Regions from separate parts of the Arthrobacter sp. AG367 genome, predicted to be linked through region 1. Evidence: riboswitches for the same ligand, from Rfam matches in the RefSeq annotation. Region 1 holds a riboswitch; each other region holds the start of a gene.
What was found. Region 1 has a riboswitch for thiamine pyrophosphate ahead of thiO (glycine oxidase ThiO). Riboswitches for the same ligand answer to the same signal wherever they lie in the genome.
Positions count from the first base shown of each region.

Region 2: another riboswitch for thiamine pyrophosphate. It lies ahead of thiD (bifunctional hydroxymethylpyrimidine kinase/phosphomethylpyrimidine kinase); the one in region 1 lies ahead of thiO (glycine oxidase ThiO).
Region 3: another riboswitch for thiamine pyrophosphate. It lies ahead of FB478_RS07620 (ECF transporter S component); the one in region 1 lies ahead of thiO (glycine oxidase ThiO).
Region 4: another riboswitch for thiamine pyrophosphate. It lies ahead of thiC (phosphomethylpyrimidine synthase ThiC); the one in region 1 lies ahead of thiO (glycine oxidase ThiO).

Region 1 covers NZ_VIVE01000001.1:1,418,239-1,420,431, reverse strand. The annotation lists gene FB478_RS06560 (RNB domain-containing ribonuclease) at 1-256, opposite strand, end outside; gene thiE (thiamine phosphate synthase) at 293-1,024, opposite strand; TPP riboswitch at 1,052-1,171, shown strand; gene thiO (glycine oxidase ThiO) at 1,164-2,193, shown strand, end outside.
Region 2 covers NZ_VIVE01000001.1:794,731-796,923, reverse strand. The annotation lists gene FB478_RS03670 (ribonuclease E/G) at 1-794, shown strand, start outside; TPP riboswitch at 944-1,041, shown strand; gene thiD (bifunctional hydroxymethylpyrimidine kinase/phosphomethylpyrimidine kinase) at 1,049-2,193, shown strand, end outside.
Region 3 covers NZ_VIVE01000002.1:121,830-124,022, reverse strand. The annotation lists gene FB478_RS07625 (ABC transporter ATP-binding protein) at 1-417, opposite strand, end outside; gene FB478_RS07620 (ECF transporter S component) at 417-1,040, opposite strand; TPP riboswitch at 1,107-1,247, opposite strand; gene FB478_RS07615 (heme-degrading domain-containing protein) at 1,333-1,875, shown strand; gene FB478_RS07610 (iron-containing redox enzyme family protein) at 2,036-2,193, shown strand, end outside.
Region 4 covers NZ_VIVE01000001.1:1,075,198-1,077,390, reverse strand. The annotation lists gene thiC (phosphomethylpyrimidine synthase ThiC) at 1-1,251, opposite strand, end outside; TPP riboswitch at 1,247-1,354, opposite strand; gene FB478_RS05055 (amidohydrolase family protein) at 1,434-2,193, shown strand, end outside.

The DNA.
Region 1 (2,193 bases):
GGTAGCCGTTCCCGTCCGGTTCGATGAACACCGCCTGGTCCAGGTCCGTGGAGGAGGCCGGATCGATGGTCACGAACTGGACGGCGGTCAGGTCGTAGGACGGAAGCTTCAGCGCTGCCACAGCGGCCCGGGCATCCGCCACTGCCTCAGCCGGGTACGGTCCCGGCAGTTCAAGTTCGGTGCGCAGCAGGCCCAACGCCTCTTCCAGGGCGTTCCTGTGGTCATGGACGTTTGGAGCCAGCCGATGATGTGACACAAAAGTCAGCGTAGCTCCAAGTCCGCCGATATGGCATCAGGCGGCGGCGTCCAATGCGTCGAGGAGGGAGGCGGCAGCGGCGGCGGGATCGGAGGCCTCGGTGATGGCGCGCACCACCACGATCCTGCGCGCACCGGCTTCCGCCACCTGGTGGACGTTTCCGTGGTCAATGCCGCCAATGGCGAACCAGGGCACGGGGTCCGCCGCCTGCCGTGAGGCCTCGGCGGCATACTTCACCAGGTCAGTGCCCACGGCGGACCTGCCGGGTTTGGTGGGGGTTGCCCAGACCGGACCCACGCAGAAGTAGTCCAGCCCGGCTGGTCCGGCAGTTGCTGCCAGGGCGGCGTCCACCTGCCCGGTGGTGTGGCTGGAGAGCCCGATGGCGGCGTTGCCGTTGACCAGCGTGCGCGCCGCCGCCAGCGGCAGGTCCTTCTGGCCGATGTGGAACACCGGTGCCCCGGAGAGGACGGCGATGTCCGCACGGTCATTGACCGCCCACAGCTTTCCGTGCCGTACCGCGGATTCCTTCAGCACCGCCAGGAGGTCCAGTTCCTCGGCCGCCTCGATGGTCTTGTCGCGCAGCTGGATGATGTCCACGCCACCGGCGAACGCGGCGTCAACGAACTCCGCGAAGTCGCCGCGGTCCCGGCGCGCATCGGTGCAGAGGTACAGGCGGGCTGCCTTCAGGGCGTCGTTGTCCCGTGAATTGACGACTTCGGTGGCTGGAGCGTGGTGGCCGGCGGGAAAGGATGGGGTGGACACATTCATGCGTGCAAGCCTAGTTCCTCTAAACTGGGCTGGTACTGCGGGAGCCCGCGGCGGCTGTCACAAAGCGCCGGGCTGAGAGGGCGTCAGAGCCGACCGCTTGACCTGATCCGGTTAATGCCGGCGTAGGGAAGGAACCCACATGCGTACCCCCTTCACCCATCACCCCGGGTCCGCCCGCAGCTCCATTCCCTCCACCCTCCGGGCCGACGTTGCCGTCATCGGCGGGGGAGTGGTGGGGCACGGCATTGCCTGGGAGGCGCAGCGTTCCGGGCGCTCGGTGGTCCTCATTGATGACGCGCCCGGTACCGGCGCCAGCTGGGCGGCGGCCGGCATGCTGGCTCCCGTCAGCGAACTGCATTACCAGGAGGAAGAGCTCCTGGAACTGATGCTTGACGCATCATCGCGCTGGCCCGGGTTCGCCGCCGGGCTGGGCAGGGCAACGGGCGCGGATTCCGGATACCTGACGACGCCGACCCTCGCCGTGGGTGCCGACGCGGCCGACCGCCGGGCGCTGATGGACCTGCGCACAGTCCAGCAGGCCAACGGGCTGGCGGTGGAACCCCTGACCGTGCGGGAGGCCCGGAAGCGTGAGCCGCTGCTCAGCCCGGCCATTGCGTGCGCACTTGATACCCCGGCGGACCACCAGGTGGATCCCCGGCGCCTGGTGGCCGCCTTGCGGCTGGCCCTGGCCGGCGCGGCGCAGGAGCAGCCCCAGCTGGCGGTTGCCGGGGCAGTGGAAGGTTTTGCCGTGCCGGAGCGGGCAGCCGGGCTGCTGTGGGAGGGCGGAACGGTTTCCGGGGTCCGCCTGGCCGGCGGCGGCACGGTGCTGGCAACGGAGACCGTGGTGGCCAATGGCCTGCAGGCGGGGGCGCTTGACGGCCTGCCGGACGGCCTTGAGCTGCCGCTGCGGCCCGTGCACGGGGATATCCTGCGCCTTGCCGTTCCCCGCCACCTTCAGCCCTTGGTGACGTCAACGGTGCGCGGCCTGGTCCACGGCATCCCCGTGTACATCGTTCCCAGGCAGGACGGGACCGTGGTGATCGGAGCTACGCAGCGGGAGGACGCCCTCTCCGATGCCGTGAGTGCCGGCGGCGTCTACCAGCTGCTGCGGGATGCGCAGGCTCTGGTGCCCGCCGTCGCTGAACTCGAACTCCTGGAATGCACCGCCC
Region 2 (2,193 bases), 620 kb from region 1:
AACGGCGGCGGGGACGCGGCGGCCAGCAGCCCGAGGCTGCCCCGGCGCCTGCTGTCCACGTCCACACCGTCCTTCCGGACCCCACAGACGCAGAGCGGCACGCAAAGGCAGAGGCCACCCGGCTTGCCCTGGCGAACATCGCGGCTGCCGCCCATGCGGCCCACCTGCATGACGATGAGGTGGCAGCCACCCGGCAGGCACCGTCCGCCGAGCCTGCGCAGGCCCCTATTGAAGAGAAGCACGACGCCGATGGCCCGGCACGCCCCGCAGCTGTCCTGACCTTCGGCGGCGAGGAAGTCCCGCTTCCCTTCGTGGAGCACGCTGAGGACCAGCATCCCAGGCCCGCCCTCACGCTGGACCGGCTCGCGGAAGCCTTTGCCCACCTCGGCCAGCCGGCTTCCCCCGTGGAGAACGCGCCCGCCAAGGCCGCAGACACGGTGAAGCCGGCCGAACAGTCAGCGCCCAAACAGTCGGTGCCCGAACAGCAGCCCGGCGGGGGAGCGGAGGCGCGTGCCGCCGTGGAAGCTCCGGCGGAAAAGGACTACTCCGACCACACGCTGGAGCAGTCCCGGCAACGCAGGCCGCGGCGCCACCGCGCTGCCAGCCGTGCCCAGGGTGCCGCAAATGAAACCGTTGTCCAGCACCACGAGAACGTCCAGGCGACAGGCGCGGGGCACTCGCACGCAGCCAAGGCCCCGGACACCGCCAAAGCACAGCCCGCTGCGGCGGAGCCCGGCAAGCCGGCAGGGGAACCGATCATCCTCGGCGTCGGCGTCCCCGCCTCGGAGCTCTAAGCCAGGGCGCAGCCAACGCGCCACCCAGGAAGTCCCCGTCGTGCGGACTGTTCCCCCATGAATCCAGGGGGAACAGTCCACGGGCGGGGACTTCCTGCATGCGCGGGTGCTGTCACCTTTCCGCCGGGTACGCCCCAGCGGCTACTCTGGAACCCGACACGGGGTGCCGCGCAGAAGGCCGGCTGAGATCCACACCCGTTGAACCTGTCCGGCTAGTACCGGCGAAGGGATGTCTGTTGTCTTCGACCCTCTCCATGCCCCTGCCCACAGCGTCCGGCGTGGCCCCCGCGCTGCCTGGGGGCCGCGATGTCCCGCGCGTCCTCTCCATTGCAGGCTCCGACCCGTCCGGCGGGGCCGGGATCCAGGCGGACCTCAAAAGCATTGCCGCCCATGGCGGATACGGCATGGCCGCGATCACGGCACTCACGGCGCAAAACACCCGGGGCGTGCAGTCCGTCCACGTCCCGCCGGCCGGCTTCCTGGCCCAGCAGCTGGACGCGGTCAGTGACGACATCAGCATCGACGCCGTCAAGATCGGCATGCTGGGCGACGAGTCGGTGATCCGCACTGTCCGCCAGTGGCTCGGAAAGGCCCGTCCCGCCGTCGTGGTCCTGGACCCCGTCATGGTGGCCACCAGCGGCGACAGGCTGCTGAAGGAATCCGCCGAAGCCGCGCTCCGGGAACTGCTGCCCCTTGCCCACCTCATCACCCCCAACCTTCCCGAGCTCGCGCTGCTGCTGGGCACGGAGCCGGCGAAGGACTGGGACACCGCGCTGGACCAGGGCAGGCGCCTGGCGGAAGCCACCGGAGCCACCGTGCTGGTCAAGGGTGGCCACCTTTCAGGCCTCGACTGCCCGGATGCGCTGGTCAACACTTCGGGCCTCCTGGGGCCGGACGTGGTGGAAGTGCAGGGGAAGCGGGTTTCCACGCGGAACAGCCACGGGACGGGCTGTTCCCTGTCCTCTGCCATGGCAACAGTCCAGGCCCGTTTGGGCAATTGGGAGGCATCACTGCGAACGGTCAAGCCCTGGCTGGCCGGCGCACTTGAGAACTCCGGCCAATTGGAGGTGGGCCAGGGGAACGGCCCCGTACACCACTTCCACCACGTGCGGCCGGTCCTGGAGGAGGGCGGCTTCGCGGCCCGGTTGTGGTCGGAAGCCCAACAGGACCTGGCGGACATCTACGCACTGGACTTCATCCACGGCCTGGCGTCCGGAGACCTTCCGGAGAAGGACTTTGCCTACTACCTGGCGCAGGATGCCCTCTACCTGAACGGCTACTCCAGGGTGCTGGCACGGGCCAGCGCGCTGGCCCCCTCGGAGGCCGAGCAGCTTTTCTGGGCCGGATCCGCGCAGCAGTGCCTTGAGGTGGAATCGGAACTCCACCGCTCGTGGCTCAG
Region 3 (2,193 bases), on a different contig from region 1:
GTGCACGCGCGCCCAGATTGCTTCTCGTGGGACGGAAAGGTTTTCGGCACCGAAGGCGACGTCGTCCCCCACCCGCGACAGGACCACCTGCGTCTCGGGGTCCTGCTGCATAAGTCCGGCGCGCCCGCGCTGGGCGCGGGGCACGGCGCCGTCAACCAGCAGCGAACCCGACTCGTCGGCGTCCCCCGCCTCGCCGCCGTCGTCGTTGATGTCCCCCAGCACCCCTGCGAGCGCGTGCAGGAGCGTGGACTTCCCGGCGCCCGAGGGGCCGAGCAGGAGCACCCGCTCCCCCGGGCTGATGTCCAGGTCAAGCGCATGGACGGCAGGCTTGGCCCTGCCGGCGTGCCGCCACCCCCAGCCCCGGGCTGTGACGGCGGCAGGGCGGACGGTGCCGCCGTCACGCTGGGCTGGTGCCATCAGGAGAAGACAGGCTCCGTGGCGGCCTTGCGCGAAGCGAAGGAGCTCAGCACGCCGGTACGCGCCAGGCCGCGGGTGGCCAGCCAGGACAGGGCGCCGGCGAGAATGGCGCCGGAGAGGGTGGTCAGCACGATGTACGCCAGCTTGTCCGCACCGGAGTAGGCGATGTTCCAGCCCCACGGTGCGAATGAGTCATTCAGTCCGCAGAAGAATCCAGCCGCGGCGCCTGCCAGCAGGGAGACGGGCAGGTTGAACTTGCGGTAGACGAAGATGGCGAAGATGATTTCCGCGCCGAGGCCCTGGATGAAGCCGGAGAAGAGGACCGAGGCACCGTACTGGGAACCCATGAGGAGTTCCCCGGTGGCGGCCACGGTTTCACAGAACAGGGCGGCCCCGGGCTTGCGGATGATCAGCATTCCCAGCACGCCGGGAATCATCCAGCCGCCCGCCAGCAGCCCGGTCAGGGGCGGGTAGGCGGCATTCATGGGGGCAGAAAGCGCGGCTGCTCCCTGGTCCCACGCCCAAAAAATGACGCCGCCCGCGATGGCCACCAGCGCGGCGACCACGATGTCCACGACGCGCCAGGACTTACTGGTGGTCTTCTTGATTGCTGCAGTACTCATGTGATCCTCCTGGGAAACAGGAGGGGAAAGTGGACCCGGCTGACGGCTGTTGCCGTGCAGCCGCGGCACTTTGAGAACTCGACTCCCTTGCGCCGGTACTAACCGGATCAGGTTCGAGGGTCTGCGGCTGTCCGCACTCTCAGCGCCCACCTGCGGTGCCCGGCTTGTGCCAGGATGTCCGACGGCGGCGCTCCCCTGTCGTTATTAGTGGTGCTTTTGGATGGGTAAGGCTTTTTGAACTGCCCTTCCGGGCGTGGTCAAGTTTACACCTGGCGGGGGTAGATTGAGGGCCATGAGCGCCATTCCACCGGATGTGACCGGATTCGATCCTGATTCCGCCGACGCCCAGCTGGAGGGGTCGCTGGAAGCGTCGATCGCCCGCATCGAAGCGGAGGTCCGGGAGCTCCAGTTCCCCGGCTTTTCGCTGGATGACGCGTTGAACCTGGGCCTGCTCCTGGTGGAGCTGGGCAAGGAGCGGTCCCTTCCCATCGCCATCGACATCACCAAGGGCGAGCAGGTCCTGTTCCACGTCGCGCTCCCGGGCGCCACGCCGGACAACGGGCACTGGATCCGCGCCAAGCAGCGCACTGCCGCCCGGTACGAGGTGCCGTCACTTTTGGTGGGGCTGCGGGGCCGGCTGGGCGGCGGCCGGATCGAGGACAACGCCTGGTTCGATCAATCCCGGTATGCAGCCCATGGCGGCGCCTTTCCGATCTACGTCACCGGCGTGGGCGCCGTGGCCACGGTGACCGTCTCCGGGTTGCCGCAGCTGCAGGACCATGACCTTGTGGTTGAGGCGCTGCGCGACATCCTGGGGTCGTCGCTGCGGGATTAGGCGCCGGGGGACCTGCCGCCAACAGGAAGCCTGCTTAGCTTTTATTAGTAATCATGCTTACTATATTGGTTCGCGGGTTTCGAGGAGGACAGGGCATGGGAGTCACCATGGGCGGTCCCGCGTTCGTTCCCGTCACCAGCGCGGCAGACCAAGGAGCACCATGAGAATCCCGGAATCCAGAGGCCCCCTCAGCAACGCCCTGTTCGCACTCCTTGCGCAGGCTCCGGCCGAAGCCGGGACGGGGCTGGACGGGCTGTACCACCTGGCGGCACGGCAGGTGGCCGGCACTAGTGACATCATCGGCGACGAGGACATCCA
Region 4 (2,193 bases), 340 kb from region 1:
GTTTTCCCGGACCAGGTGGAAGGGAACGTGGCCGGGCCCCTCCACCATGACCTGCACGTCGTACTCCCACGCGCGCTGGGTGAGCTCGGCGAGCGTGTCCAGTTCCGCGAACTGGGCGGCGTCGTTGGCGTCCGCCGTCGAACCGGGGCGCAAACCGTCGCCCAGGGAGAAGGCAACGTCGTACTTCGCGAAGATCCCGCACAGCTCATCGAAGTGCGTGTAGAGGAAGTTCTCCTGGTGGTGGGCCAGGCACCAGCCGGCCATGATGGAGCCGCCGCGGGACACAATGCCCGTCACCCGGTTGGCGGTCAGCGGGACATAGCGAAGCAGCACGCCGGCGTGGATGGTCATGTAGTCCACGCCCTGCTCGCATTGTTCAATGACGGTGTCCCGGAAGATTTCCCAGGTCAGCGCGTTGGCCTCGCCGTTGACTTTCTCCAGGGCCTGGTAGATCGGCACGGTGCCGATCGGGACGGGGGAGTTGCGGATGATCCATTCCCGCGTGGTGTGGATGTCGTCGCCGGTGGACAGGTCCATAACGGTGTCGGCACCCCATTGCGTGGCCCACTGGAGCTTGTCCACCTCCTCCGCGATGGAACTCGTCACGGCCGAGTTTCCGATGTTGGCGTTGATCTTCACCAGGAAGGCCTTGCCGATGATCATCGGTTCGGACTCCGGATGGTTGATGTTGTTCGGAATGATGGCGCGGCCGGCGGCCAGTTCGCTCCGGACCAGTTCCACATCGCAGTTCTCGCGCAGCGCCACGAAGCGCATCTCCTGCGTGATGACGCCCTGCCGGGCATAGTGCATCTGGGTCACCGTCCGGCCGTCGACGGCGCGGCGGGGCACCGGCTGCGCGCCCTTCCACTCCGCGGAGGCGGCGCCGCGGCGGACGGCCGAGCGGCCGTCGTCGAGCAGGTTGCGTTCCCTGCCGCTGTAGGCCTCGGTGTCTCCGCGCGCCACGATCCACTCCGCGCGGAAGGGCTCCAGGCCGCGGACGGGGTCGCTTCCCGGCCCCGCCGTCCGGTAGGTCCGGAACGGTGCGTTCGGCTGGCCGTTGGGCGATGGCTCCAGGGCAATTTCCGTGACGGGTACCCGGATGCCGGACCCGGCGTCGTCGATATAGGCCAGCGAATGCGACGCCAGGGACCGGGTCACTTCGGACTGGTTCACCTGGGGCGTGGAGCCGGCTCCGGAACCCCCGGTGGACGGCAGGTGGGCAGGGTTCAACTGGGTGTTTTGCGTACTCAAGGGAATACTCACTTCCTTCGCCGGCATTACCCGGACAGGTTCAACGGTCGCAGGCTGCGTCAGCCCGATCTCAGCCCCTGCAAGGGCTCCCGTGTGGTCAGAGAAGAAGCTACCACAGGCCCCCGGAAGGGCGGTGTCACATTTGCGGGTGCTAGCCTGACCGGGCATCGAAAGGAAGCCCGATGGCAGACATCATCTACTTTCGCGGACCCGTCCTGGCCGCACCGGACCGGGTACGCCATGGACTCTGGTCGGTGGACGGCAAGCTCACGTTCAGCCGGCCCGCTGCCCCTCCGGCGCGGGAACTCGACGGCTGGGTGCTGCCGGGGTTCGTCGACGCCCACTGCCACATCGGCCTGGGTCCCGACGGCCCGGTGGAACCCGCCATTGCCCGGGAGCAGGCGCTGGCTGACCTCAACGCCGGAACCCTGCTGGTCCGCGACGCCGGCTCACCTGCCGATACCCGCTGGATGCAGGGCGGCCGGGACTTCCCGGTACTGATCCGTGCAGGACGGCATGTGGCCCGCACACGCCGCTACCTGCGCGGCTTCGCGGCGGAGGTCGAACCCGACGGGCTCGTGGAGGCCGTGCGGAAGCAAGCGCGCGACGGCGACGGCTGGGTCAAACTGGTGGGCGACTGGATCGACCGGAGCGCCGGCGACCTTGCGCCCTCCTTTCCTGCCGCCGTCGTGCGTGACGCTGTGCAGGCTGCCCATGATGAAGGTGCCCGGGTCACGGCACATTGCTTCGCCGAAGACACCCTGGACCAAATGCTGGACGCCGGCATTGACTGCATTGAGCACGCCACGGGGCTGCTGCCGCGCCACCTGCCCCGGTTCGTGGAGCAGGGCGTACCGATCGTGCCCACCCTCATCAACATCGCCACCTTTCCTGATATCGCGGAGCAGGCGGACGCAAAGTTTCCGCGCTACGCCGCCCACA